3 regions of the Massilia sp. UYP32 genome follow, and region 3 is predicted to be linked to each of the others. Evidence: predicted binding sites of a transcription regulator. Region 3 holds the regulator's gene; each other region holds the start of a gene.
What was found. The regulator HrcA, encoded in region 3, represses chaperone genes, less so after heat shock. The targets are predictions, from matches to a motif close to TTAGCACTCNNNNNNNNNGAGTGCTAA.
Positions count from the first base shown of each region.

Region 1: groES (co-chaperone GroES) is a predicted target of HrcA. The motif match lies at 3,472-3,498, and genes of this name have one in related genera.
Region 2: rpoH (RNA polymerase sigma factor RpoH) is a predicted target of HrcA. The motif match lies at 2,371-2,397, and genes of this name have one in related genera.

Region 1 covers NZ_JBNDIK010000019.1:31,654-41,226, reverse strand. Annotated here, with positions in the region: gene ABIB42_RS16090 (PEP-CTERM sorting domain-containing protein) at 99-1,271, shown strand; gene groL (chaperonin GroEL) at 1,397-3,043, opposite strand; gene groES (co-chaperone GroES) at 3,090-3,380, opposite strand; gene ABIB42_RS16075 (hypothetical protein) at 3,768-4,067, shown strand; gene ABIB42_RS16070 (cell division protein ZapA) at 4,064-4,375, shown strand; RNA gene ssrS (6S RNA) at 4,421-4,602, shown strand; gene ABIB42_RS16060 (EVE domain-containing protein) at 4,693-5,163, shown strand; gene ABIB42_RS16055 (sulfite exporter TauE/SafE family protein) at 5,164-5,967, shown strand; gene ABIB42_RS16050 (xanthine dehydrogenase family protein molybdopterin-binding subunit) at 5,964-8,147, opposite strand; gene ABIB42_RS16045 ((2Fe-2S)-binding protein) at 8,144-8,623, opposite strand; gene ABIB42_RS16040 (cytochrome c) at 8,620-9,573, opposite strand, start outside.
Region 2 covers NZ_JBNDIK010000022.1:57,650-67,222, forward strand. Annotated here, with positions in the region: gene ftsY (signal recognition particle-docking protein FtsY) at 1-351, shown strand, start outside; gene ABIB42_RS17865 (cell division ATP-binding protein FtsE) at 366-1,037, shown strand; gene ftsX (permease-like cell division protein FtsX) at 1,034-1,963, shown strand; gene rpoH (RNA polymerase sigma factor RpoH) at 2,523-3,413, shown strand; gene ABIB42_RS17880 (family 43 glycosylhydrolase) at 3,480-5,084, opposite strand; gene yghU (glutathione-dependent disulfide-bond oxidoreductase) at 5,292-6,134, shown strand; gene ABIB42_RS17890 (endonuclease/exonuclease/phosphatase family protein) at 6,138-6,995, opposite strand; gene ABIB42_RS17895 (bifunctional diguanylate cyclase/phosphodiesterase) at 7,071-9,573, opposite strand, start outside.
Region 3 covers NZ_JBNDIK010000014.1:101,520-111,092, reverse strand. Annotated here, with positions in the region: gene leuS (leucine--tRNA ligase) at 1-1,274, opposite strand, end outside; gene ABIB42_RS12935 (barstar family protein) at 1,405-1,731, opposite strand; gene dapB (4-hydroxy-tetrahydrodipicolinate reductase) at 1,731-2,543, opposite strand; gene ABIB42_RS12925 (outer membrane protein assembly factor BamE) at 2,543-3,169, opposite strand; gene fur (ferric iron uptake transcriptional regulator) at 3,249-3,680, shown strand; gene ABIB42_RS12915 (FepA family TonB-dependent siderophore receptor) at 3,779-5,980, opposite strand; gene hrcA (heat-inducible transcriptional repressor HrcA) at 6,131-7,159, opposite strand; gene ABIB42_RS12905 (HAD family hydrolase) at 7,279-7,980, opposite strand; gene ABIB42_RS12900 (hypothetical protein) at 8,221-8,805, shown strand; gene ABIB42_RS12895 (hypothetical protein) at 8,826-9,461, shown strand.

The sequences.
Region 1 (9,573 bases), on a different contig from region 3:
CACCCTCACCACTCGTCCCCATGGACCGCTGCCGCTCTGCCTACAGCCGCCGCCTCGTCAAAGCGTCGCAACGCGAAAAGCGTCTTGGCATCCTTGCCATGCTGGGCCTTGCCACGGGCGTCGCGGGCGTGCTGGCGCCGCCGCTGGACATCGACTGGACCTGGCTGGACCGCAAGCCGGACGAGGTCATCCATGTCGGCGCGAGCCCCAGCGCCGCCATCGCGCCGGCCGCCGCCAGTGCGGCGCCGGCCGCGGAGCAGGGCGCCGCGCGGCGCGTCTATCCGTTCTCGATCATTCCCGGCGGCGTGGCGGACGCGGACGAGCTGGCGCGCGTCATCCGCACCGACGCCGTGGTCGCGGCGCACTATGCCGGCTTCGACGTCGCCAACGCGCGTGCGGTCACCGTCACCAAGCCGCGCGCCGTGTACGTGTCGTACCGTAAGGGCAACCGGGTGTACTGGACAAAGAAGAAACTCATGCTGGCGCCGGGCGAAACCTTGCTCACCGACGGCAGGAACGAGATGCGGGCGCGCTGCGCCAACCGGATTTCGGACGTGCCGATGTACCCGGTCGAAGCCAATGGCCCGACCGAATCGGAACTCGATTCCTTCGTCACCGAGGATGGCGGCGGCCTGATGGCGGTGGCGGCCGGCCTGGAGGGACTCGACGACGGTCCCGGAGCAGGACCGGCTTACTACCCCGACGTGTTCCCGGACGGCGCCGGCCTGCTGCGCGGCGCCGCGCCGGTCGCGCAGCCGCGCCTGGCCGACCTCATGGGCAGCCCGCCCGCGCGGTATGGCTCGGGCATCTCGAGCGGCGGCACGCTGGGCGATGGCAGCGGCGATGGCGCGACGGCGCCGCCAGCCGCTGGCAACCCGACGCCGGGCAACGCCAGCGAGGGCGATGGCGGCACTGGCGGGGGAGGCAATCCCGGCGACACGGGCGGCAGCCCGCCGGATACGCCGACGCCGTCGACACCGACGCCGGAAACCGGAACCGGTCCGGGCTCCGATCCCGATCCCGGCCCGGGTCCGAACCCGGAGCTGCCGCTGCCCACGCCTGGCGTGCCCGGCACGCCGGGTGGACCCGATACGCCGGGTGGCCCCGATACGCCGGGCACGCCGGGCACCCCGGGCCTGCCCCCGGACGATACCGAGGTCGAGCCGAACGATCCGGTCGACGTGCCGGAGCCCGGCACCCTGTGGCTGGGCGGCGTGGCCATGGCGGCCATGCTGTGGCTGCGCCGCAAGGGGCCGCGCGCCCGGCGCTGAGCCGCCGTCCCGGTTTTTCAGTATGTCGGACAGCAAAAAGCCCGCGAGGCGTGAACCTCGCGGGCTTTTCGTCGTGGAGGACTGGCGCGCCGGCGTTGCCGCGGCGCGCCAGGCGACCGGCTGGATTACATCATGCCGTCCATGCCGCCCATGCCGCCCATGCCACCCATGCCGCCCATGCCGCCGGCTGGCTTGTCTTCGACGACTTCCGAGACCATGCAGTCGGTGGTCAGCATCAGGCCGGCGATCGACGCTGCGTTCTGCAGTGCCGAGCGGGTGACCTTGGCTGGATCCAGCACGCCCATTTCGACCATGTCGCCATAGGTGCCGTTGGCGGCGTTGTAGCCGTAGTTGCCGGTGCCGCCCAGGACGGCTGCGACCACGACCGATGGCTCGTCGCCCGCGTTCTGGACGATCATGCGCAGCGGCTCTTCCATGGCGCGCAGGACGATCTTGATGCCGGCGTCCTGGTCAGGGTTGTCGCCCTTGACGTCCAGGGTAGCGCGGGCGCGCAGCAGGGCCACGCCGCCGCCTGGCACGATGCCTTCTTCGACGGCAGCGCGGGTTGCGTGCAGCGCGTCTTCGACACGTGCCTTCTTCTCTTTCATCTCGACTTCGGTGGCTGCACCGACGCGGATCACGGCAACGCCGCCGGCCAGCTTGGCCACGCGCTCTTGCAGTTTTTCGCGGTCGTAGTCCGAGGTCGCTTCTTCGATCTGGGCGCGGATCTGCTTGACGCGGCCTTCGATCGATTCAGCCTGGCCGGCGCCGTCGATGATGATGGTGTTTTCCTTGCCGACTTCGATGCGCGAAGCCTGGCCCAGTTCGGCCAGGGTGACCTTTTCCAGGGTCAGGCCGACTTCTTCGGCGATGACCTGGCCACCGGTCAGGATGGCGATGTCTTCCAGCATGGCCTTGCGGCGGTCGCCGAAGCCTGGCGCCTTGACGGCGACGGTCTTCAGGATGCCACGGATGTTGTTGACGACCAGGGTCGCCAGCGCTTCGCCTTCGATGTCTTCGGCGATGATGACCAGCGGACGGCCGGCCTTGGCGACTTGCTCCAGCACCGGCAGCAGGTCACGGATGTTCGAGATCTTCTTGTCGCACAGCAGGATGAACGGCTGCTCGTGGACGGCGACTTGCTTGTCCGGGTTGTTGATGAAGTACGGCGACAGGTAGCCGCGGTCGAACTGCATGCCTTCCACGATGTCCAGCTCATCGTTCAGCGACTTGCCGTCTTCGACGGTGATGACGCCTTCCTTGCCGACTTTTTCCATTGCCTCGGCGATGCGCTCGCCGATCGAGGTTTCCGAGTTGGCCGAGATCGCGCCGACTTGCGCGATTTCTTTCGAGGTGGTGGTTGGCTTGGCGATCTTCTTCAGTTCTTCGACGGTCGCTGCGACGGCCTTGTCGATGCCGCGCTTCAGGTCCATCGGGTTCATGCCGGCGGCAACGAACTTCATGCCTTCGCGCACGATGGCTTGTGCCAGCACGGTCGCGGTGGTGGTGCCGTCACCGGCGTTGTCGCTGGTCTTGGAAGCGACTTCCTTGACCATCTGCGCGCCCATGTTCTGGAGCTTGTCTTTCAGTTCGATTTCTTTTGCGACCGAGACACCATCCTTGGTGACGGTCGGGGCGCCGAACGAGCGCTCGAGCACGACGTTGCGGCCTTTCGGGCCCAGGGTGACCTTGACTGCGTTGGCCAGGACATTGACGCCTTCGACCATCTTGGCGCGCGCTGCGTCGCCGAACACTACTTCTTTAGCTGCCATTTGTTATTTCTCCGAATGTATCGTGAATGGGGTCAGGGAATGAGACTTACTGGGCCACGACGGCCATGATGTCTTCTTCGCGCATCACCAGCAGTTCTTCGCCATTGACCTTGACGGCCTGGCCGGAGTACTTACCGAACAGCACGCGGTCGCCGACTTTCACTTCCAGCGGACGAACCTGGCCGTTGTCTTGCACTTTGCCGTTACCGACGGCGAGGACTTCGCCTTGGTCTGGCTTCTCTGCCGCGGCATCAGGAATGATCAGGCCGGACGCAGTCTTGGTTTCCTGGTCGAGGCGCTTCACGATAACGCGATCGTGCAGAGGACGAAGGTTCATGCAAAACTCCTTAATATTCAGTGGTTTAACTTGCGTTTTTTGACACCGTCGCAGTCTTGTGGCAAGCACCGCGTCGGTCTGCAAAGAGTTGTTAGCACTCTCTACTAACGAGTGCTAATTATAGGGACGATAATTTGCCATTTCAAGCAGCAAGATTGCTAAATACTTTCGTGCGCTTGAGCTGGCACAAGCCTTCAGGGCTTCAAGCAATGTGTTTTTGGCATCTCTCGCCACCCGGTGCGAACCTGGCAAGAGGCGGGCAGCGTACACCGCCTGGCGCTTTCCTGCCGCACGCCAGGCAGCCGGGACGGCCGGCGGCGGGCGCGGCATGCCGCACCGCAGCGCGATTCGGTTGACGGAAAATCCCTCTCGATCCTATAGTGTCGAATGATTTCCGAATTCCAAGACCTCTCAGACAAAATCGACCGGCTCGCCCAGCTGACCCAGTCGTTGCGCGCCGAGAACTATTTGCTGCGTCAGGCCAATACCCTGCTCAGCGCCGAGAACCTGGCATTCAAGGAGCGCCTGTTCGAGGCCCAGCGCCGGGTCGAGGCGCTGCTCGACGAGTTGCCCAAGCCGCCGGGCGAAGCGCAAGCCGAAGGCGAGGGTGGGCAACCCGAGCCCGGGCCGGATGAACCGCGGCCGCTCCATCTCGCGCATGCCGCCCGCCAGCAGGAGCAACGATGATCCATCTCGACGTCACCATCATGGGCCAGCCCTACCGCCTGGCCTGCCGCGACGGCGAAGAGCGCACCCTGCGCGAAGCGGTGGCCTACCTCGACGGCAAGATGTGCCAGCTGCGCGATTCGGGCAAGGTGAAGGGCACCGACCGCATCGCCGTGATGGCCGCGCTGAGCGTCGCCGCGGAATTCCTGTCGGTCAAGTCGCCGCAGGGACCGCTGTCGGACATGTCGATTCTCGAAGTCAAGCAAAAACTGGAAGCGATGCACACCGTGCTCGACAAGGCGCTGACGCCCCAGGAAAATCTTTTCTGAAAACCGAATCCATTTGACATGACGGATCAAAAGAGTAAACTGCGCTCTACCCTGCGGTGTTCGAGATTTGCCATATATTCCTTGAACCATTCTTACGCATAGGTCGTGGAACAAGTTCGATGGGAGTGAGCGTCACTCGTTTGACGAACCCGAAATTGATCTGACCGTGACCGCCTTGAACCGTTTTGGTTCAGGATGCCGGCAATAACGGCACTGGCGGGGGCTAGGATACACAAGCGGTTGCGCACTTTGTACGCAGCCGCTTTTTTTGTGCGCGCGTCAAACCTGTCGGCGCGCCTTGCAGGGAGATCGGCGCAATGCGCTATTGGTTGATGAAATCCGAACCGGACGAAGTCAGTTTCGACGACGTCCTGTCCGCACCCGGCCAGACCGTGGCCTGGTTCGGCGTGCGCAACTACCAGGCGCGAAACTTCATGCGCGACGCGATGGCCGTCGGCGACGGCGTCCTGTTCTACCACTCCAGCTGCGCCGTGCCCGGCGTGGCCGGGCTGGCCGAGATCGCGAGCGGTCCCTATCCCGACGCCACCCAGTTCGACCCCGCCAGCCATTACCACGACCCGAAAGCCACCCCGGAAACGCCGCGCTGGATCTCGATCGACGTGCGCGCGCGGGAGGCGGGGCGCTATCTGCCGCTGGCCGAGATGCGCACCGTTCCCGCGCTGGAAAGCATGGTGCTGCTGCAAAAGGGCAGCCGGCTGTCGATCTCGCCGGTCACCAGATCCGAATGGGATGCGGTCGTCCAACTCGTGCGCGCCAGGGAGGCCTGAATGGATCCCTGGCTGATCCTGGCCCTGCTGGCGATGGGCACCTTCGGCGGCTTCGCGGCCGGCCTGCTCGGCATCGGCGGCGGCATGGTGCTGGTGCCCTTCATCACCATGATCTTCACCGCGCGCGGCATCGCCGACGAACTCGTGGTCCACATGGCGATCGCCACCGCGCTCGGCGTCATCCTGTTTACCTCGATGTCCTCGGTGCGCGCCCACCACAAGCATGGCGCCGTGCTGTGGCCCGTGGTGCGCCTGCTGGCCCCGGGCATCCTGATCGGTTCCTGGATCGGTCCCTGGATCGGCAAGCAGATGAATACCTCGGTGCTGGCCTTCTTCTTCGGCTGCTTCGTCGCCTTCTCGGCCACCCAGATGCTGATCGGGAAGAAGCCGACGGCGGCGCGCGAATTGCCGGGCCGGGCAGGCATGTTCGCCACAGGTGGCCTGATCGGGATCCTGTCGGGACTGGTGGGCGCCGGCGGTGGCTTCGTCTCGGTGCCGTTCATGACGCGCTGTAACGTGCGCATCCATAACGCGGTCGCCACCAGCGCGGCGCTGGGCTTTCCGATCGCGCTCTCGGGGACGCTGTCGAATGTGTATTATGGCTGGGGCGAACCGGGCCTGCCGGCATGGTCGCTGGGCTTTGTCTACCTGCCGGCGCTGGCCATCATCGTGCTGGCCAGCGTGGCCATGGCGCCGCTTGGCGCCCGCGCCGCGCACAAGATGCCGGTGCGCCAGCTGCAGCGCATCTTCGCCGTGATCCTGTATGCGCTGGCGGCCTATATGTTCTGGAAGGCGTTCAATTAAGCCTTCCTGACGCGCGCGCGGTCGAGCGGCAGGTCGCGCATGCGCAGGGCGCAGGCGTCGAACACCGCGTTCGCGATCGCCGCCGCGGCCGGGCCTTGCGCCGCCTCGCCGGTGCCCAGGAAGGGCTGGCCGGGGCGGTCGATCAGGTGCACGTCAATTTTCTCCGGTGTTTGGGCGAAGCGCAGGATCGGATACGAGGCCCAGTCCACGGTGAGCACGCGCGCGGCGTCGAAGCGCACCTGTTCCAGCAGCGTCCAGCTGGCCGACTGCACGATGCCGCCCTCGATCTGGTTGCGCACGCCGTCCGGGTTGACGATCTCGCCGCAATCGACGGCGCTCGACACGCGCGTCACGCGCACCAGCCCCGTTTCGCGCGCCACTTCCACCTCGACCGCCAGCGCGCAATACGACGCCAGGTTCTTGTAGCGCGCAAAAGCAAAACCGCGGCCACGCCGCGCGGTCTTCTTGTAGCCATCCCAGCCGAACTTCGCCGCCGCCAGCTCGACCACGTCGATGGCGCGCGGATCTTCCAGGTGGCGCAGGCGGAACGCGACCGGGTCGACTTTCGCCGCGCGCGCCAGCTCGTCCATGAAGCTCTCGATCGCGAACACATTGCAATAGGCGCCCAGGCCGCGCATGGCCGAGGTGCGCAGGACCGCCTTCGGCTGGAAGTGATGGGTCACGCGCGCGTTCGGCAGCCGGTAATAGGGGACCGCGTTGCGGTCGCCGCTGCCTTCCGGCTGCGGGCTGGGTTTCGGGGTGGGCGGCGCGAATGGTTTTGCCAGATGCGTGGCCGGCAGCAGGTTGCCGGCCTTGCCGGGACGGGTGTTGTGCGAAGGCGTGAAGACGTCGTACTGCCAGTCGGCGATGCGGCCGTCGGGACCGAGCGTGGCCGCCACCTCGGCCACCATCGCCGCGCCGAACGGTTCCCATGCATGCTCGTCCTCGCGCATCCACTGCACCCGCACCGGCCGGCCCGGGAAGGCGCGCGCCAGCAGGGCGGCGTCGGCCGCCACGTCGTCGGCGCCATTATGGCCATAGCAGCCCGCGCCCTCGACGTGGATGCAGCGGATCGCGTCTTCCTTTACCGCCAACAGCTCGGCCAGCGCGCCGCGCAGCGGGAACACGCCCTGCGAGTGGGTCCAGACCGTGTAGCGGTTCTCCACCAGCTGCGCCACCGCGCACGAAGGCCCGATGGAGGCGTGCAGCTGGAAGGGACGGGTATAGGTGGCCTTCAGATGCACGCCTTCTTGCACCCGCGCGCCGCGTTCGAGGATGGTGGTCGGTTCGGCCGGCTGCGCCATCACCAGGGCCTTGACGTCCGGGTGGACCGGCAGCGCGGCCGGCGTCTCCCAGCGCGCGCCGCGCGCGAGCAGCGCGGCGGCCTTCACGGCGCGGTATTCGCCGTCCGCGATCACGGCCAGGAAGCGGCCGTCGCGCACGACTTTCAACACACCGGGCAGGCGCATGACGGCGGCCGTATCCACCGCGCTCAAGGTCGCCGCCTGCGCGGGAGGGCGCACCACGCGCGCATGCACCATGTTCGGCAGGCGCAGGTCCTGCACGTAGGCGCGTCCGCCCGTGACCTTGGCCGGGATGTCGATCCTCGGCAGCGACTTGCCGATCGCCGTCGCCAAGCCGGGCGCTGGCGGCGCCGGCTGCGGCGTGGCGCGCAGGCGCAGTTCCTGGCCGGTGACCAACTGGCCGAAGCTGGCGCGGCGGCCGTCAGGGGCGATGAAGGCGCCATCCTTCAATGCCAGGCCGGCCGCTGGCGCTGCCAGGCGCGCCGCCGCCAGTTCGCCCAGGCGCATCCGCACCTGGCCCGCCGCATGGCGCAGCGCGGCGCCGCTGTCCTTCATCGAGTTGCTGCCGGCGGTCATGCCTTCGTCCGGCGTGCGCGCGGTGTCGGCGGTGACGAGGGTCAGGCGCCCAGGCGCGATGCGCAACTCGTCGGCCACGACCTGCAGCAGCGCGGTCTTGATGCCTTGCCCGAGCTCGGCCTTGCCGGTGAAGACCGTGATGCGTTCGTCGGCGTCGATGCGGATCCAGGCGTCGAGCCAGGGCGTTTTTTCGAGGCTCTTCGGCAATGCATCCTGCGCCGACCACGCCGGCATCGCGAACGACAGCGTCAACGCCCCGCCCGCGGCCAGGAAGCGGCGCCGACCCTGGTCGAGGCTCATCGCTTGCCTCCGGCCGCAAGCCGGTCCGCCGCGCGCCGCACCGCGCGCAGGATGCGCATATGGGTGCCGCAGCGGCACAGGTTGGGCGACATGTGGGCGCGGATCCGGGCGTCGCTCGGATTCGGTTCGCGCTCGAGCAGCGCGGTGGCCTGCATGATCATGCCCGCGATGCAGTAGCCGCATTGCGCCGCCTGCTCGTCGATGAAGGCCTGCTGCAGCACGCCGGGCGTGTCGCTGCTGCCCAGGCCCTCGACGGTGCGCACGGCGCGCGCGCCGACGCTCGACACGGGCACCAGGCAGGACATCACGGGCTTGCCGTCCATGATCACGGTGCAGGAGCCGCACTGGCCCAGGCCGCAGCCGAACTTGGCGCCATTCAGCCCCAGGTCGTTGCGCAGCACGTACAGCAGCGGGGTGTCGGGTTCAAGGTCGACGGCGTGGCTCTTGCCGTTTACCTGCAGGCGGTAGGTCGTCATGGTGCTCTCGCTTTGCTCACTTGCTCGTCCAGTTCCGGCCAGGCCGGCTGGCCGGCGCCGTACTTGCGCAGGTAGGCGGCCAGCGCGCCGGCCTGCTCGTCAGTCAGGATCGCCTTGAAGCCGGGCATCCAGCGTCCCGCTTCGCCATCCGGCGGCAGGATGCCGGTGTCGACGATATGGATCAGGCTGCGCGGGTCGGGGTCGTACAGGGCGATCGCCTTCTGCAAGGGCAGGGCGGCGCCCGAGCTCGGGGCGCGGCCGACGTCATGGCAGCGCGCGCAGGAATTGGCGTAGAGCTCGTAGCCGAGGCGCATGCGCGGCAGTTCGGGATCGGCGGCGGCGGGCTGGGGCAGCGGGCCGTCCTGCTGCGCCGGCGTCGTGCGCGCCGGCGCCTGCGACAGGTGGCCGTGGGTCCAGGCGGCCAGCGCGGCGACGTCGCCCGCATCGGCCTGGGCCAGGTGCATCACCACGTCCTGCATCGGGCCGCCGGCCACTGCGTGATCCTCGGCCATGCCGGTGCGCAGGTAAGCCTGCAGCGCTTCGCGCGTCCATGGCAGCGGCGACGGCGAGTGACGGTTCAGGGCGGGCGCATACCAGTCCTCGGCTTCGCCGCCATCGAGCTGGCGCTTCAGATCCGGACCGCCCAGCTTCGTGCGCGGCGTATGGCAGGCGGCGCAGTGGGCGACGGCGTCGGCCAGGTAGGCGCCGCGGTTCCATTCGGCGGATTGTCGCGGGTCGGGCCGCCACGGCGCATCATCGAGGTACAGCACGTTCCAGAAACCGACCAGCGGCCGGAAACCGAAGGGGAAGGTCATGGCGTTGTCGCGCGCCGGCGCGGCGATCGCGGGCCGCGTCATGAAGTAGGCGTACAGGTCGTCGATATCGTCCTGCGTCATGCGCACGTAGTGGTTGTAGGGGAAGGCCGGATACAGCAGGTGACCGTCGCGCGA
Region 2 (9,573 bases), on a different contig from region 3:
GTCATGATCGACACCGCCGGCCGCCTGCCGACCCAGCTGCACCTGATGGAAGAACTGAAAAAGATCAAGCGCGTGATCGGCAAGGGCATGGCCGGCGCGCCGCACGAGACCCTGCTCGTCATCGACGGCAATACCGGCCAGAACGCGCTGGCCCAGGTGAAGGCCTTCGACGACGCCCTGCAGCTCACGGGCCTGGTCGTGACCAAGCTGGACGGCACCGCCAAGGGCGGCGTGCTGGCGGCGATCGCCCGCACCCGTCCGATCCCCGTGTACTTCATCGGCGTCGGCGAGAAGCTGGAAGACCTGCAGCCGTTCAATGCCGAAGAATTCGTCGAAGCGCTGCTCGGCTGACGGAACGGGGACCCATGATCGCATTCCAGTCGGTATCCAAACAGTACACCCACGGCGATGCGCGCGGCGCCTATGCGTTGCACGACGTCTCGCTCGACATCGCCAAGGGCGAGCTGGTCTACCTGGCCGGCCCTTCCGGCGCCGGCAAGTCGACCCTCATGAAGATGGTGGCGGCGGTCGAGCGCCCCAGCAGCGGCAAGGTGATCGTCAACGGCCAGGACATCGGCCGTATCAAGCCGGCCGGGATTCCCTTCCTGCGCCGGAATATCGGCATCGTCTTCCAGCAGCAGCGCCTGCTCAACGACCGCAACATCCTGGCCAACACCATGCTGCCCCTCCTCGTCACGGGCGCCCGCACCGCGGACGCCGCGCAGCGCGCCCGCGCCGCGCTCGACCGGGTCGGCCTGCTCGACCGCGCCAGGGCGATGCCGCTCGAACTGTCGGGCGGCGAACAGCAGCGGGTGGCCGTCGCGCGCGCGATCGTCAACCGGCCGCAGATCATCCTGGCCGACGAGCCGACCGCCAATCTCGACCGCGTGGCGGCCGACAAGGTGCTCGACGCGCTGCGCGCCTTCCACGCCGCGGGCGTCACCTGCGTCATTTCGACCCATGACGAGCAGGTGCTGGCAGGCAGCACGCGGGTGATCCGCCTCGAGCAGGGCCAGCTGGTCGGAGGTGCGGCATGAGCCCGTGGCTGCGCCAGCACCGCTTCGCCCTCGGGGCCGCGCTGTCGACGGTGCGCAAGTCGCCCGGCAGCTTCCTGTTCAACGTGCTGGTGGTCGCGCTCGCGCTGACCCTGCCGTTCGCGGGCATCACCCTGCTCGACAATGTGCGTCCGCTGTCCGAGCAATTGTCGGTCGATCCCGAGATCAGCCTGTTCATGCGCGACGACGCCAGCCGCGCCGATGCCGAAGCGCTGGCGCCCCGGATCCGCCAGATCGTCGCACCGCAGGGTGGACAAGGGGCGGAAATCGCCTTCGTGCCGCGCGAGCAGGCGCTCGCTTCGCTCAAGGAGCGTAGCGGCCTGGGCGACGTGCTGGAAACCCTGGGCGATAACCCCTTGCCCGACAGCTACGTAATGAAGCTGGAAGGCTTCGCCAGCGCTGGCGCCGCCGCCCAGGTGGACCTGATTACCGAGCGCCTGGGCGAACTGCCGGGCGTGGCGACGGTGCAGGTCGACTCGGCGTGGGTCAAGCGCCTGTCTGCGATGCTGGCCATCTTGCGCCTGGCGCTGCTGCTGCTGGCGGCCACGTTGGGCATCGTCGTGATCGCGGTCGTGTTCAATACGATCCGCCTGCAGGTGCTGACCCAGAAAGAAGAAATCTCGGTCTCGACACTGCTGGGCGCGACCAACGATTTCATCCACCGTCCGTTCTTCTACACCGGCGCCCTGCTCGGCCTGTGCGCCGGCGCGGTGGCGCTGGGCGCGGTGACCCTGGCCCTGCGCCCGCTGAACGGCGCAATCGGGGAGTTCGCCCGGCTGTACGGCTCGAATTTCCAGCTGGCGTCGCTGGGTGGACTCGAAATCGCCGGCCTGCTGGCGATCAGCGCCGCGCTGGGCCTGGTCGGCGCCCTGCTGTCGGTGCGGCGTCACCTGGCGCGCCAGCGTTGAACGCGGTCCTACAAACTTGCAGTGAAAAAAACTGTCGAGATGGTATTGAAAACCCGATAAGCGTCACCATCTGGTGTAGCAGGGCGAGGCGGCCCTCCTGTGTGGCTGCCTGCCCCTTTACCGGACAAGACCGCGTCGCATGACACCGCAATGAATCCTACGGCCTAGCTGCCATCCCCTACGCTTCCACGCGCATAAGTCCTACAGGCTGCGCCGTGGGTACGTGCGCCATTCAACAGAATACGTGCCGCTGCGGCCGTAATCTGTGTCTAACGTTATTCCAGTCATTCCTGGCTCACTTTTGAGCCGAATCAACTGGACAAGCAATACCTGCTCTACAGTGGAACCGTCGGCAATTCGATTCCCGAGAGCAATACTTTGAACAATCTTAAGCGCCGGGACCACTTCTAGCACTCACCTCGGGGGAGTGCTAATATATGGTCCAAGGCAATCGAAATTCAAGTCACGCATCCAGGTAACAAGCCGTAACAGCAGTGCCGCAAGGCAATAAGTTATGGCACATTGAGGATGCAGCAAGATTACTACGAGGGAAATGAATATGTCCGCACAATCCGCATTGGTTCCGACCGGCAGTCGTGCTCTGGGACTGGGTTTCACCGGCAATCTGGGCAATATCGACGCCTATATCTCGGCCGTCAACCGCCTGCCGATGCTCACGCACGAAGAAGAGGTATCGCTGGCAAAGCGGCTGCGCGACGACCACGATCTCGACGCCGCGCAAAAGCTGGTGCTGTCGCACCTGCGCCTGGTGGTATCGATCGCGCGCGGCTACCTGGGCTATGGCCTGCCGCACGCCGACCTGATCCAGGAAGGCAATATCGGCCTGATGAAGGCGGTCAAGCGCTTCGACCCGAACCAGGGCGTGCGCCTGGTGTCGTACGCCATGCACTGGATCAAGGCCGAGATGCATGAATACATCCTCAAGAACTGGCGCCTGGTGAAGGTCGCCACGACCAAGGCCCAGCGCAAGCTGTTCTTCAACCTGCGCAGCAACAAGACCGGCCTGGACGCGATGTCGCCGGGCCAGGTCGACGACCTCGCCAAGCTGCTTGGCGTCAAGCGCGAAGAAGTGATCGAGATGGAAACCCGCCTGTCGGGCCGCGACATCGCGCTGGAGTCGCCGACCGACGACGAAGACGACAAGTTCTCGCCGATCGCCTATCTGTCGTCGGACCAGCAGGAACCGACCAAGGTGCTCGAGGCCGAGCAGGTCACCCGCCTGCAGTCCGAGGGCCTGGAAACGGCGCTGGGCAAGCTCGACCCGCGTTCGCGCCGCATCATCGAGGCGCGCTGGCTGGCCAACGACGACGGCTCGGGCGCCACGCTGCATACGCTGGCCGAAGAGTTCAGCGTGTCGGCCGAGCGCATCCGCCAGATCGAATCGGCCGCGCTCAAGAAGATGAAAGGCGCGCTGGCGGCTTACGTGTAAGCCTGCCCTGCCCCATCGGGAACCCCGCTGCGGCGGGGTTTTTCTTTGGCGCTGTCAGTCCCGCACTCACAGCGCCCGGTAGCGGAAATCGCCGAGCGTCACCGCGCCGGCGCCGGCGCAATAGACGCCGACCTTCAGGCTCAGGAAGCCACCGAACACATTGTGGTGGATGCCCGATACTTCCATCCGCGTGCCGTGCAGGGTCCAGGTCTTGCCGCCGTCGTGCGAGTAGCGCCAGGTGACGACGTGCTCGTCGTTCGTCATCCGCACCCGTACCGAGGAAGTCTTGCGCTTGCCCCGCGCCCAGCCCTGTTCTTCGGCGTACTGGAAGGTCTTGACCTCGTCGCGCGTGAACCCGATGCCGACGAAGGCTTTCTGGCTGTAGAACAGCAGCAGGCCGGCTTCGGCCTCTCCCTCCAGGGTGAGCGTCACCTCCACCTCGTAGGCGCGGTCGCCGACGCCGCAGGTCAGCGGCCGGCTGTCGGCCGGCGACGCGCCGCGACCGGCGATCCGCAGGCCCTTGTCGATGTAACGCGCGCGGCGCATCTCGTCCAGCGCCGGATCGTGGAAGGCCCACTGCACGCCGAAACGGTCGCGCTTGAAATCGTCGGACAGCGCCTGGCCGGCCGGGCCGGCCTTTCCTCCCTTCGGCATCGGCAATGGCCGCGACAGGTCGCCGCCCATGGCGCGGAACCAGCCGTCGTCCGTCCATTCGATCGGCTCCAGCAGCGTCTGCCGCCCCAGGGTGCGGTAGCCGTTCTCGTAGCCGTGATAGATCATCCACCAGTCGCCGGACGGCCCCTCGACCAGGGTCGCATGGCCGCGCGACCACCACGGTTCGGCCGTGCCCAGCGAACGCACCAGCGGGTTGTGCGGGCAGTGTTCCCATGGTCCATGCACCGAGGTCGAGCGCGCTGCGATCACCATATGGCCGGTGACCGGGCCGGCGGTGCCGCCGACCGCCGTCACCAGATAGAACCACTTGCCGCGCCGCAGCAGCTTCGGCCCTTCGGGCGCGAAGTTCTCGACGATCCAGTCGGCCGGATAGCGCCAGGGCTCGTAGGCCTTCGCGAGCCGGCCATCGGTGGCCAGCCCGTCGTCGGTCAGCCGGATCTTGCGGATGCCGTTGACGAACAGGTAGCGCTTGCCGTCCTCGCCCACCACGTGGCCGGGATCGATGCAGTCGGCAATCCTGAGGTCAACCGGATCGCTCCACGGCCCCTCGATGCGGTCGGCCCAGATCGCGTAGATCGACCACGGCTTGCCGTCCGGCGCGGCCGGGATGTAGATGAAATAGCGGCCGTCGTGCTTGCACAGGTCGACGGCCCAGATCGTCCCCAGGGGTTTGCTCAGCGCCGGCGCGACCGGGCGCCAGTTGACCAGGTCGGTCGAATGCCAGATCACCAGGCCCGGGTAGGAATAGAACGAAGAATATGTGAGGTAGTAGTCCTGGCCGTCCTTGAGCACGGTGGGGTCCGGATGGTCGCCGGCGATAATGGGATTCAGGTAGGTGCCGTCGCCCTGGTCGGCCCGGCGCTGGCCTTCGATGCCGCGGCGCCAGGCCTTCCCGCCAGCCTGGCAGTCAGTCGATGCCGCCGCCATGGGCAGCGCCGGCAGGCTGGCGCCCGCCAGCAGGATCTTGAAGGCGTCGCGACGCGAGGGTTTCGTCATGTCCTGGTCTTTTGCGTGGTGGACGGGACAGGATAGGAAATCCCGCGCGCCGAAGCCAGCGCCAGCAGACTTTTCTCCTGGAGAATGCGGAAAGTCGTACGAATCTTGCAGCAAGTGGCAGGCCGCCCGCCCCTTTTCGGGGCCGCGCCAACGCGTTTCTCTCCCATTGGCTAGAATGATTTCTTTGACCAGGTTCAAGGAGACCCCATGGCTGACCAAGCATCCTACGTCCCACCGAAAGTCTGGACCCCGCCCGCCTCGTCGGGCGGAACCTTCGCCAGCATCAACCGCCCGGTCGCAGGCCCGACCCACGACAAGGAACTTCCGGTCGGCCAGCATCCGCTGCAGCTGTATTCGCTGGCCACGCCGAACGGCGTCAAGGTGACGATCCTGCTGGAAGAACTGCTGGCGGCCGGCCACAGCGGCGCCGAGTACGATGCCTGGCTCATCCGCATCAACGAAGGCATGCAGTTCTCGAGCGGTTTCGTCGAGGCCAACCCCAACTCGAAGATCCCGGCCCTGGTCGACCGCAGTGGCGCCGAGCCGGTGCGCGTGTTCGAATCCGGCTCGATCCTGGTCTACCTGGCCGAGAAATTCGGCGCATTCCTGCCGAAGGACGGCGTGGCGCGCGCCGAGACCATGAACTGGCTGTTCTGGCAGATGGGTTCGGCTCCCTTCGTGGGCGGCGGCTTCGGTCACTTCTACGCCTATGCCCCGGAAAAGCTGCAGTACCCGATCGATCGCTACGCGATGGAAACCAAGCGCCAGCTCGACGTGCTCGACCGCCACCTGGCCGACAAGCGCTTCGTCGCGGGCGAGGAATACACGATCGCCGACATGGCGATCTGGCCCTGGTATGGCGGCCTGGTGCTGGGCCAGCTGTACGAGGCGGCGGAATTCCTGTCCGTGCACGAATACAGGCACGTCAAACGCTGGGCCGACGAGATCGCCGCGCGGCCGGCCGTCATCCGTGGGCGCAAGGTCAACCGCTCGTTCGGCCCCGAAGCCGACCAGGTGCACGAGCGGCACGACGCGGCCGACCTCGACTGAACGCTACCTGAACTGCACCCGCGCGACCACCGGATGGTGGTCCGACGGATAGCGTCCGCGCAGCGAATCGCCCAGCGCCGCGTACTTGAGCACCTCGAAATGGCGGTCGACGAAGACGTAGTCGATGCGGTCCTGCAGCGGCGCATCCATCCTGAAGCCATGGTAGGTGCCGATCGGCCCGTACGGCGGCGTGCTGCTGACCCGGTAGGCGTCGCGCATGGTCGTCGCCATCGCCCGCATCTGCGGCGTGTCGGGCGTCGAATTGAAGTCGCCGACGCAGATGGCCGGTTCGCCGCGGCCGATCTCGGCGATCTTGCGCAGCAACAGCTCGCTCGATGCACGGCGCGCGACGACGCCTTCATGGTCGAAGTGCGCCGAGAACACGTACAACACGCGACCGCTGGCGCGTTCGCGCAGCCTGGCCCACGAGACGATGCGATGGCAGCAGGTCGCATCCCAGCCCAGCGAGGGCCGATCGGGCGTTTCGCTGAGCCAGAAATCGCCCTTGTCCAGCAGCGCGAAGCGGCTCTTGTGGAAGAAGATGGCCGAATGCTCGCCGGCCTGTTTGCCATCGTCGCGGCCGACGCCGACGTGGTCGAATTCTTCCATCGCCGCCAGGTCGGCGACCTGGCCGGCGAGTCCCTCCTGGGTGCCGACGATGTCAAATTCGTGATGGCGGATCAGCGCCTTGACCATCTCCCTGCGCGCCGGCCAGGCGTTGGGGCCATCCTGGGGATTGTCATAGCGCAGGTTGAAGCTGGCGACGTTCATGGGTTCGCCCCGCTCGAATGCGACGGCGGGCGCGCAGGCCACGCCGATCAGCATGGCGAATGCAGCGAACAGGGAGCAAACAATCTTCATGGCGTCGAGTTAAGCATAGTCGGCAGGACATGGCGACCAACAAGACCTCATGACGGCGCAGTTTATGTTCTTTTACTAAACAGCGCGGGCGGTTTGCGCGTCCAGCAGATAACGCCGCTCCATCATCGCCGCCATCTCGTCAGCCGGCACCGGACGCGCGATATAGAAACCCTGCACCTCGTTGCAATCGAGGTGGCGCAGGATCGCCAGCTGTTCCTCGGTCTCGACGCCCTCGGCCACCACCGACATGCCCAGCGCGTGCGCCATCGACACGATGGCCTGGAAGAACACCTTGCCCTCCTTCGAATTGGCCAGCTCGGTGGTGAAGGCGCGGTCGACCTTCAGCACGTCCATCTTGATGCGCTGCAGCTGCGACAGCGACGAGTAGCCGGTGCCGAAATCGTCCACATGCAGTTTTACCCCGAGCGCGCGCAGGGCCGCCAGCTCGGCCAGGATGTCGTCCTGGTCGCCCATCATCGCCGACTCGGTGATCTCGACTTCGATCAGGCTGGCCGGCACCCGGTGCTTGACCAGCGCCGCGCTCAGCTGGCGCTGCACGCCGCCGCGCAGGAACTGCTTGGGCGAGACGTTGATCGAGACCGGCACCAGCGCCACGCCGGCCTCGCGCCAGGCGGCCAGCTGGGCGCAGGCCTTGTCGATCACGGTCTCGCCGATGCGCACGATCAGCCCGGTGGCTTCGGCCAGCGGGATGAATTCGCCCGGCGCCACCATGCCCAGGGACGGATGGCGCCAGCGCACCAGCGCTTCCATGCTCAGCAATTCTCCGCTGCGCGCGTCCACGCGCGGCTGGTAGTGCAGCACGAACTGGTCGGCCTCGAGCGCTTCGAGCATGTTCTGCTTCAGGCGCGCGCGCGAGTTGAGGGTCGACGACAGCGAGGGATCGAAGAAGCGGTATTGCCCCTTGCCCTCGTTCTTGCCGACGTACATGGCGATGTCGCTGTGCCTGACCAGGGTCTCGGCATCCAGCCCGTCGCGCGGATACAGGCTGATGCCGATCGAGGAGCCCACGGCGTGCAGCTCGTCGCCGATCAGGAACGGCACGGCGAAAGCCTCGACGATGCGCGAGGCCACCGAGGCGGCCTGGCGCTCGCCGTCGCAGGGCGACAGCAGCACCACGAATTCGTCGCCGCCGAAGCGCGCCACCCCGTCGCCCGGACGCAGCAAGGACAGCAGGCGGCCGGCGGCGGCCTTCAGCAGCTGGTCGCCGGTGGCGTGGCCGTGGGTGTCGTTGACATGCTTGAACTCGTCCAGGTCGATGAACAGCAGCGCGGCGCTGGCGCCGTTGCCGGCGCCGGCTTCCTGCGCCTGGGCCAGCATGGCCGGCATGCGCTCCAGGAAGGCGTGGCGGGTGGCCAGGCCGGTCAGCGAATCTTCGTTGGCCAGCCGCTCGAGCTGGGCCTCGTGCGCCTTGCGCTCGCTGATGTCCTGCAGGGTCACCGCCAGGCCGTTGCCGACCCGTACCAGGCGCCGGCGGCCCCAGCTGATATTGAGCCGGTTATCGCTCGGCATCTTGCGGTCGTCTTCATGAAAGCCGCTGTCCATCGCCTTGCGGTAGGTGCCGAGGAGGTCCTCGCCGAACAGGCCGCTGTCGATCCCGGTCAGGCTCGAACCGACCAGTTCGTCGCGCGTCACGCCGTAGAAGAAGGCGCCGCGCTCGTTGCAGTCGACGATGCGGAAATCCGTGATCTGGCCGTCGCGCGCGCGCACCGCCGATGCCATGTAGAAGCCGTCGTTGCCGCTCTCGGTGGCCGCGCGGTAGGCGCGCCGCACCTCGTCCTGTTCCCTGGCGCGCGCCACGGCGCGCCGCGCCAGCACCGCCCCGACCGCGCCCAGCAGCAACAGGCACAGGGTGGCGACGATGGCGCGGTCGCGGCTCTCGATCCAGTAGCCGTTGCTGGCCGCCAGCGCTTCGTGCTGCGGCAAGCCGACCAGGGCCACCAGCGGATAGGCGGTCGACTGGCGCCAGCCCAGCACGCGCGACTGGCCGTCGGCGAAGCCGCCCTCGCCCTCGACCAGGCGCACGCCCTGCTCGCCCGACCAGGCGCCGCCGCGGCGCGGCAGCGCGACCGCATCCGTGAACGACGCGCCGTTGCTGCGCTGCTCGACCCGCAACCGTCCTTCGCTGCCGGCCAGCGCCACGATGCCGCCGGCGCCGATGGTGGCCGGGCTGACGAAGGACGTGAAGTAGCGGGCGTCGATCGCCATCAGCACCACACCGTCGAATTCCTCTTCCCGGGTTTCGAGGCGGCGCGTGAACAGCACCACGTCGTCGGCGCTGCCGAACTGCGTCGGCGCGGCGCCGACCCGCAAGGCGGTCGAGTTGTTGTCGCGGTGGTGGTTGAACCAGGCGCTGGGCGCCAGGTCGGCGCCGATCAGGCCGGCGCGCGTGCTGGAGCGCACGACGCCGCCGCGGTCGAGCACCGCCACCACGTGAAAGGCGCTGTCGGTGAACATGCCGTCGCGCCGCATCTCGTCGAGCAGGCCAGCCTGGCGCGAATTCTCCCAGCTGAACTTCAGCTGCATCGTGATCTGGTCCATCTGCGCCACCGACCGCGTA
Region 3 (9,573 bases):
TCGCCCAGGCCCTGTTCTGCCAGTTCGCCCGCGACCGCGTTCACGGCCGAGATGTAATCGAGGCCGTCGTACTTGCCCGAGTTGATGGTGCGGCCGTTTTCCTTGTCGCCGTACCACTCCTGCCAGGCTTCCAGCGAGAATTCCTGGCCCTCGACCGCCACTACCTGCTTGATCGGCAGGTTGTATTTTTTCGCGAAGCCGAAGTCGCGCTCGTCGTGCGCCGGCACGCCCATCACGGCGCCGTCGCCGTAGGTGATCAGGACGTAGTTGCCGACCCAGACCGGGATCTGTTCTTGCGTGACCGGATGGGTGACGAACAGGCCGGTCGGCATGCCCTTCTTCTCCATGGTCGCCATGTCGGCCTCGATCACGGAACCCATCTTGCACTCGGCGATGAATTCCTGCAGGGCCGGGTTGTTGCGGGCCGCGTGCTGGGCCAGCGCGTGTTCCGGCGCCACGGCGCAGAAGGTCACGCCCATGACGGTGTCGGCGCGGGTGGTGAACACGTACAGCTTGCCATCATTGATCAGCTCACCATTGTCGCCCGCAATCGTGTGCGGGAAGGCGAAGCGCACGCCGGTCGACTTGCCGATCCAGTTGGCCTGCATGGTGCGCACGCGCTCCGGCCAGCCCGGCAGCTTGTTGTCGACGTGGTCGAGCAGCTCGTCGGCGTAGTCGGTGATGCGCACGTAGTACATCGGGATCTCGCGCTTCTCGATCAGCGCGCCCGAGCGCCAGCCGCGGCCGTCCACGACCTGCTCGTTGGCCAGCACGGTCTGGTCGATCGGGTCCCAGTTCACGGTGCCGGTCTTCTGGTAGATGATGCCCTTCTCGAGCATCTTGAGGAACATCCACTGGTTCCACTTGTAGTAGTCCGGCTTGCAGGCGGTCATCTCCCGCGACCAGTCGATCGCCAGGCCCATCGATTCCATCTGGCCGCGCATGTGGGCGATGTTCGAATACGTCCATTCGGCCGGCGGGACGTTGTTGGCCATCGCCGCGTTTTCGGCCGGCATGCCGAATGCGTCCCAGCCCATCGGCATCAGGACGTTATAGCCGTTCATCCGCAGGTAGCGGTACATCACGTCGTTGATCGTATAGTTGCGCACGTGACCCATGTGCAGCTTGCCCGATGGGTAAGGCAGCATCGAGCAGGCGTAATACTTGCCTTTGGGGAAACGCGGGTCGTTTTCGACGGCCTTGTAGGCGTCGATCGACTTCCAGTAGGCCTGGGCGGCCTGTTCTACTTCGGCTGGACTATATTTTTCTTGCATGATTCTGCAGACGTAATGTGGAAGGTGGAACCGGTCATTATAACCCGTTCATTTTGCACTGCGGCGACGGCGCGGTGCGCGAGGGAAAATGCAAAAAAGGCAGCGTCGCGTTGAACGCTGCCTTCGAGGATCAGCGCAGGACCAGTTCCAGCGCCGGCTTTTCGCCGTAGTCCTCATAGCGCTCGTTGATGCCGCCGACGCAATAGCTCAGCTCTTCGAGCAGGTCGGGCGCCGCCGCCTTCATCTTGTCGGCCTCGAGGATGACGATTTCGAGCATCTCGTCCGGCTTGAGCTTAAATTTGGTCATGTTCTCGTCGTCGCGCAGATAGCTCATGCAGTCGACCCAGGCGTCGATGCTGTCCGCATACGAGGCCGGGAAACCGAAGGCCTCGCGGCTCTGCTGGTGGAACGACGCTTCGTCCGTGATGAGGGCGCCGTTCAGTTCTGCCACGGCCATTATTTGTCCTTCAGGCCCAGCACGTCCTGCATGTCGAACAGGCCGTTGGCCTTGTCCGCCAGGAAGCGCGCCGCGCGCAGCGAGCCGTGGGCATAGGTCACGCGGCTGCTCGACTTGTGGCTGATCTCGATGCGCTCGCCGGTGCCGAGGAACATCACGGTATGGTCGCCCACCACGTCGCCGCCGCGCACGGTGGCGAAACCGATGGTCGACGGATCGCGTTCGCCGGTGACGCCTTCGCGGCCATAGACGGCGCATTCCTTCAGGTCGCGGCCAATGGCGTCGGCAATCACTTCGCCCATCCTGAGGGCGGTGCCGGACGGCGCGTCGACCTTGTGGCGGTGGTGCGCCTCGACGATCTCGATGTCATAGCCTTCCGAAAAACTCTTGGCGGCCATTTCGAGCAGCTTGAGCGTCACGTTCACGCCCACGCTCATGTTGGGGGCGAACACGATGCCGATTTTTTCGCCGGCGGCGCGGATCGCGGCCTTGCCGGCCTCGTCGAAGCCGGTGGTGCCGATCACCATCTGCTTGCCGTTGGCGGCGCAGTATTCCAGGTGCTGCAGGGTGCCTTCGGAGCGGGTGAAGTCGATCAGCAGGTCGGCATTGTGCAGGCCGTGCTTGATGCTGTCTTCGATGACCACGCCGGTCAGGATGCCGGCGAAGGCGCCCGCGTCCTGGCCGATGAAGGGCGAACCCGGGACGTCGAGGGCGCCGGCCAGGCGCATGTCGGGCGCTTCCTGGATGGCTTCGATCAGCATGCGGCCCATGCGGCCGCTGGCGCCGGCAACGGCGATATTCAACATGGTCATTATGGCGTTCCTGGGCGACGTTCGGTGTTGCCCGCATTAATTTGTACAGCCGGCGCATCGGCCGGTTTCGGAGGCAGTTGCTCCGACTTCTTCTTGGCTGGACCGGCGATGCGGTCGATGTACTCGCGCTCGCTCGGCAGGTTGCCGCCCTCGAAACGCTCGACCACGTCGTTCTTGAAGAACACGGTCACGCGGCTGGTGGTCAGCTCGCCATTGCCGCGCGCCAGGTAGAACGGGTAATCCCAGCGGTCGGCGTGGAAGGCATCCATCAGCAGCGGCGAACCGAGCAGGAAGCGCACCTGGTCGCGGGTCTGGCCGGCCTTGAGCTGGTCCAGCATCTCTTGCGAGACGAAGTTGCCCTGCTGAATGTCTGGACGATAAGGCGAGAAGATCCACAGGAAGCGCTGCAGGCGCGTCGCCTGGACGGTCTGGGCGCCGGCATTGGCGATGGCGGCCGACTTTTCCGCGTCGGACGCACTGGCGGCCGCATCCGTCGCCACCGGCGGCGCCGGACGCGTCTGGTTGCGCCAGGAGGCGCAGCCGGACAGCGTCAAGGTGCAGGCGAGGCCCGCCGCCAGCGCCGCCTTGGCGGAGAATCGATGGAATACGGCTTGTTTGACAGGCATAGTTAACCTCAATACGTTCGAGCGGGAGCTTTCAAAACGCTATATCATAAAGCACTCCGCCAATATTCGAGTGACAAACATGAGTAACAACCCGACCGACCTGAAGGCGAGCGGCCTCAAGGCCACGCTGCCACGACTGAAAATCCTGGAAATCTTCCAGAACAGCTCCGTACGGCATCTGACGGCGGAAGACGTCTACAAGATCCTTCTTGCTGACAATATGGACGTGGGCCTCGCGACCGTCTACCGCGTATTGACCCAGTTCGAGCAGGCCGGCCTGCTCAACCGCAACCATTTCGAGACCGGCAAGGCCATCTATGAGCTCAACGCCGGTTCCCACCATGACCACCTGGTGTGCGTCACCTGCGGCCGCGTCGAAGAGTTCTACGACGACGAGATCGAGAAGCGCCAGCAGATGATTGCAGAGCAACACGGCTTCACGATCGTCGAGCATGCGCTGGCGATCTATGGCAGCTGCCCGGAGTGCCGGGGCATCGCCAAGCCGGAGTAATCCTGCGGCCGGCACGGCCGGTGTAAAAGTAACAGTGTAAAAGTAAGTAAAGGGCGCATGGGAGTCATCCCATGCGCCCTTTCTCTATCCAGGCGTCGTCAGAACGACGCCGTCAGGTTCACGAACAGCGAGCGGCCCGGTTCATTGTACGACTCGGCGCCCGTGCTGCCGTTGGTGCTGCGCCGGAACAGGCGTTCGTCGAACAGGTTGTTGATGCCGGTGCGCAGGTACAGCTTCGGCGTGAAGGCATAGCCGACGTTGGCGCCCACCACGGCATACGGCGCCAGCGTGTTGAGCGCCTCGCCGCTGGCTTGGGCCCCGGTACCGGTCAGGCGCCGCGGTTCCTGCTTGCCGTAATAGGAGACCGTCAACAGCGTCGTCAACCTGGCATTGACCTTCCAGTCCAGGGTCGAGTTCAGCGTGTATTCCGGAATGACCGACAGCGGCTCGCCATTGGTCTTGTTCTCGTTCTCGATCATATAGGTCAGGTTGTTGGTCAGCTTCAGGCGCGGACCGAACGGGATCGTCAGGTTGCCCTCGACGCCCTGCACCACCGCCTCCGGCGAGTTCTCCCACTGGAACAACCGGCCATTGGCCGAGGTGTTGCCGAGCAGGCGATCCATGCCGCCGGTGATCTTGTTCTTGTAGTCGTTATGGAAGTAGGCCAGGCTGGCCTCGTATCCACGGTCCTTCCAGCCGATGCCGATTTCCTTGTTGACCGAGGTTTCCGGCGCCAGGTTCTCGTTGCCGCGCACATAGCAGCCGCCGCCCAGGTTCGGGTTGTTGACCGGACAGCCGTTGCCGCGCGTGTAGTACAGGTAGTTCGGATTCGACTGGTACAGGTTCGGCGCCTTGAACGCGCGCGCCACGCCGCCGCGCAGGGTCCAGGTTGGACTCAAGGCATACGAGGCGTTCAGGCTCGGGCTCCAGTTGGTGCCGAACTGGCTGTGCTTGTCGAAGCGCAGGCCCGGGGTCACGGTGAATGCGGTGTTCACGCCGATATTGTCTTCGACGTAGACAGCATAGGTTTCGGCGCTCGAACGGCCATCGCGGTTGCCTTCCTGCATGCCGGGAATCGCGGTGGCGGCCTGCGTCATCGAATACGGGTCGTTGAGCTTTTCCTTGCGCGCCTCGAAGCCGGCGGTAAGCATCTGCGCCACCCCGCCAAAGTTGAGCGGCGTGCTGATCTCGCCGTTGGCGCCATAGGTTTCGAGTTCCGACGTCGATTTCTTCGTCGGGTCGCTGATGCTGCCTTCCGGCCCACCCGCCAGGCCTTCGTTCATGCGGGTGTTGTCGGTGCCTTCATAGGTCAGCCACAGGCGCGAGGTGGTGGCGCCCCACTTGCCGCGGTGGGTCAGCGCGGCGGTGCGGCGCAGCATGACGTTGGTTTCGGCGGCCGCATTGGCCAGCTCGCCCAGGATCGGGAAGCCGGCCGCATTCACGGCCCGGTCGCCGGCGTAGATATTGCCCTGGCGGCTGAAGTTGGATTCGAATTCCAGCACCTGGTCGGGCATGAAGTCCCAGCGCAGCAGGCCGCCGATGTCGCGGTTGCGCACGCCCTCGCGGCCGGCCGGCGGGATCGCGCCGTTGGCGGTATTGTCCGGCGTGGCGTTCAGCGCCAGCTCGTCGGCATCGGTCTTGTTGACGTTGCCGAATACGCGGAACGAGAGCTTGCCGGCCAGCGGACCGGACAGGTTGAAGCCGAGCCGCTTGCTGTTGCCCTCCTCGCCGTGCTCCGGCGCCAGCGCATAGGCGGTGACCGAACCGGTCAGATAGTCGCCCGGCGCCTTGGTGATGATGTTGATCACGCCGCCGGCGGCGCCGGACCCGTAGCGCGCCGCCGCCGGGCCGCGCAGCACTTCGATGCGCTCGACCGCTTCAGCCGGCACCCAGTTGGTGTCGCCACGCGTGTTGCGCTCGCCGCTGCGGCCCATGCGCACCGAGTTGCGCGAGCTGACCGGCTTGCCGTCGACCAGGATCAGGGTGTTTTCCGGGCCCATGCCGCGCAGGTCGATCTGGCGGTGGTTGCCGTATTGGCCGCTGGCGCTGTTGCCGGTCAGGTTCACGCCCGGCATGGTGCGGATCAGCTCGGCCAGATCATTCGCCGGCGGACGCGCTTCGATGTCTTCCGAGGTGATGACCGAGACGCCGATCGCCTGCTTGAGTTCTTCCTCGGCGGTGCCGACGATGTGCACCTGGTGCATCGGCTGGTTGGATTGCTGGGCCATGGCCGGCAAGCCAAGGAGCGCCAGTCCGACGGCGGCGGCGAGCGGCGTCATGCGGTTTGCTGTCAGTTTCATCCCTCTTGTTCCTGTTATTTGATTGTTCTGGACAAGCCGGAGCGCTCCGGCTCAATGCAATTGAGAATCATACTCATTTGCATTTCCAAAACTTTGTCAAATTGTGGCAAGAAGGTTGCCAGCCTTGCACTGGCTTAAGTTTTTAGCGATTCAGGAGTGGCTGAGGGCGTTCGACAGCAGCTTGGCCGTGATGTCGACGATCGGAATCACTCGTTCATAGGCCATCCGCGTCGGGCCGATCACGCCCAGGGTGCCGACGATGCGGCCGTCGACCGCATACGGCGCGGTCACCACGCTCATCTCGTCCATCGGCACCAGCTTCGATTCGCCGCCGATGAAGATCTGCACGCCGCCAGCCTTGCTCGAAACGTCGAGCAATTGCATCAAGCCGGTTTTTTGCTCGAACATCTCGAACATCTGGCGCAGCGAGCTCATATTGGATGACAGGTCGGACACCGACAGCAGGTTGCGCTCGCCGGCGATGACCATGTCGTCGCCCTCGGCCATCGCCTCGCTGCCAGCCTCGACCGCCGCCTGCATCAGGCGGCCCATATCGTCGCGCAATTGCTGCAGCTCTCCGCTCAAGCGCTTGCGCACCTCGTCGAAGGACAGCCCGGCGAAGTTCTGGTTCAGGTAATTGGCCGACTGGGTCAGTTGCGCCGGGGAATAATCCTTATCGAGCAGCAGCAGCCGGTTCTGGACGTCGCCGCGCGGATCGACGATCACCAGCAGGATGCGCTTTTCGCCCAGGCGCAGGAATTCGATCTGCTGGAAGACCGATTCGCGGCGTGGGCTCTGCACCACGCCGGCGAATTGCGACAGCGAGGACAGCATCTGCGCCGCGTTGGCGATCAGTTTCTGCGGTTGCAGGTTGGACAAGGGCTGCGGCAATCGCATGCGCTCGGCATCGACCGCCTTGTCGTCGATCGGCCCCACCGTCAGCAGGGTGTCGACGAACACGCGGTAGCCGCGCGGCGTCGGAATGCGGCCGGCCGAGGTGTGCGGACTGGCGACGAAGCCCATCTCCTCGAGGTCGGCCATGACGTTGCGGATCGTGGCTGGCGACAATTCCAGGCCCGACAGCTTGGACAGCGCGCGCGAGCCTACCGGCTGGCCGTCGGCGATATAACGCTCGACGAGGGCTTTGAGCAGGGTGTGGGCACGTTGGTCGAGTTGCATGATTCCGGGAAACGTTTAATGGCGCGCGTATTTAACGTGTGCATTATAGGCAGGTTGGGGCATGGCACGGGCAGCGCAAGGCTTGCTGTGACGCATGTCCAACGCTCGTGCTCGCGCTTCTACAAGGATTCAAGCCAGTCGAGCAGCGCGTCGAGACTGGCCACTTCGACGTCGGGCCGGACTTCATGGGCGAATTCGTTGACCTTGCCGGTCCGGTTCATCCAGGCCGCGCGCAGGCCGGCGCGCTGGGCGCCCTGCACGTCCAGCAACAGGTCGTCGCCCACGTACAGGGTCTCGCCAGGCAGGACGCCGAGCGCGGCGCAGCCGGCGAGGAAGATGCCGGGATCGGGCTTGGCGCGGCCATACTGCCGCGCCGCCACCGAAGCCTGGAAGTGGTGGGCCAGGCCGATGGTCTGCAGGTCGGCCACGCCATTGGTGACCGAGCCGACCAGGGCACGTCGCTTCAGGCGCTCGAGTCCGGGCACGACATCCTCGTAGGGCGTCACGGCATTGCGGGCGGCAAAGAAAACGGTCATCGCCAGCTCGACCTTGCCGGGATCCTCGCCCACCTGTTCGAAGGCGGCGACCAGGCCGGCATGGCGCAGCGCGCCCAGGTCGATCCCGAATTCGGGGCGCGCGGCCAGCAATTCCAGGCGCGCGGCGCGCAGGCTGTCGATCGTGAAGCGTTCGGCCACCCGCGGCGCGTGCTCGCCGAGCCAGGCATACAACAGTTTTTCGGCTTCCAGGATCACGGGCGCGATCGGCCACAGGGTATCGTCGAGGTCGAACAGGACGGCTTTCGGCCAGGGTTGGCGGGTCATCGGCTTCCAGACTAAGGGAGAAAAGGTGCGCCCCAAGCATAGCGACGCGCTACGCCGAACGCAATGCGCACGCCGTTTGCACCCTGGAATGTTGCCTTTGTTGAATTATGGTTACACCAAGATACAAAACCATATACGCCCGAAATGGACCAGCTGCTTGCCAAATGGACTAAAATGTTGAGCGATTTTTCTATTCTCACCGCGCAGCTGCGCTTTCCCGCTAGATTTTTTGGAGATGTTATGAAGAGTTCCTACCTGCGTGCCGGCGCGGCGCTGGCCTGCGCGGTCGCACTGTCTGCCTGCGGCGGCAGCGATGGCCAGCTGGTGCTGGGCGGTAGTTTTTCCGGTGTGACCAAAACCGGTCTGGTACTGACCAACGACGGCCAGGAAAAGGCGATCACGCCGCCGGCCGATGGCACCGGTGCGGCGACCTGGGCATTCGACAACCTGATCTCGACCGACGACCGCTATTCCGTCGAAATCAAATCCACGCCATCGAACGTCGAGCGCTGCGATATCCAGAATGCGAGTGGCCGCGCGGGCTATCACGTCTACACCGTCTACATCACGTGTACGCTCAAGCGCCACGCTCTCTCTGGCAGCGTCAGCAACCTGAAAGGTGAGCTGGTGCTGGTCAACGGTTCCGACCGTGTGGCACTCCAGGCCGGCGCCACCTCGTTCAAGATGGCCGATGTCGCCGAAGATTCGCCTTACGGTGTCACCATCCTGCAACAGCCTGCCAATCAGACTTGCACTGTCAACAACGGCAGCGGCACCGTGGGACCTGCCGACGTCACCAACGTGGCCGTCACCTGCACCCCTTAATTTTTCCTGGAGCGTTACGCATGAAGTCTTCCCTGATCCGTCCGGCCCTCGCGCTGGCGCTGGCCGCGGGCCTGGCCGGCTGTGGCGGCAGCGACAAAGCCGAGTTCGCCGTGAAAGGCACGATCTCCGGCATCGTCTATCCGGGCGCCGTCCTGACCACCAATGGCATGGACCTGCCGATCGACCCGCCTGCCAAGCCGGGCGACCCGGTCAACTTCGAGTTCCCGAACAAGCTCGAGTATGGTGACGTGTACAACGTCGTCTTCAAGTCGACGCCGCAATTCCAGCGCCAATGCGTTACGCCGGACAATACGATCCCGAACTTCAACGATACGGCGGGCCGGCTGGCGGAGATCAACGTCACCTACGTCTGCATCGTGAACAACTATCCGCTGAGCGGCAAGGTCAATGGCCTGACCGCCGACGGCCTGGTGCTGGCCAACGGCAGCACCGGCGGCGCGGGTACGGTAACGAAGCCGGCCGCCGGCGTTACGACGCCGATCGACTTCCAGCTGCCGAATGTCAGCTATGGCACGACCTATGGCGTGGTGGTGATTACCAACCCGACTGGCCAGGTCTGCACCGTGGTCAACGGCACTGGCGTCATGCCTGATGCAGAAGTGACCAATATCCAGGTCAACTGCGTCGCGGCGTAAGCCTGGCCAGATATACACAATTCTTATGTCGAGTATTTGAAAGGAAAATTGGATTTATATGCTGTCGCGCAGCATAATAACTCCTGTCTCCTCCAACTCTCCTCAGAAAAGA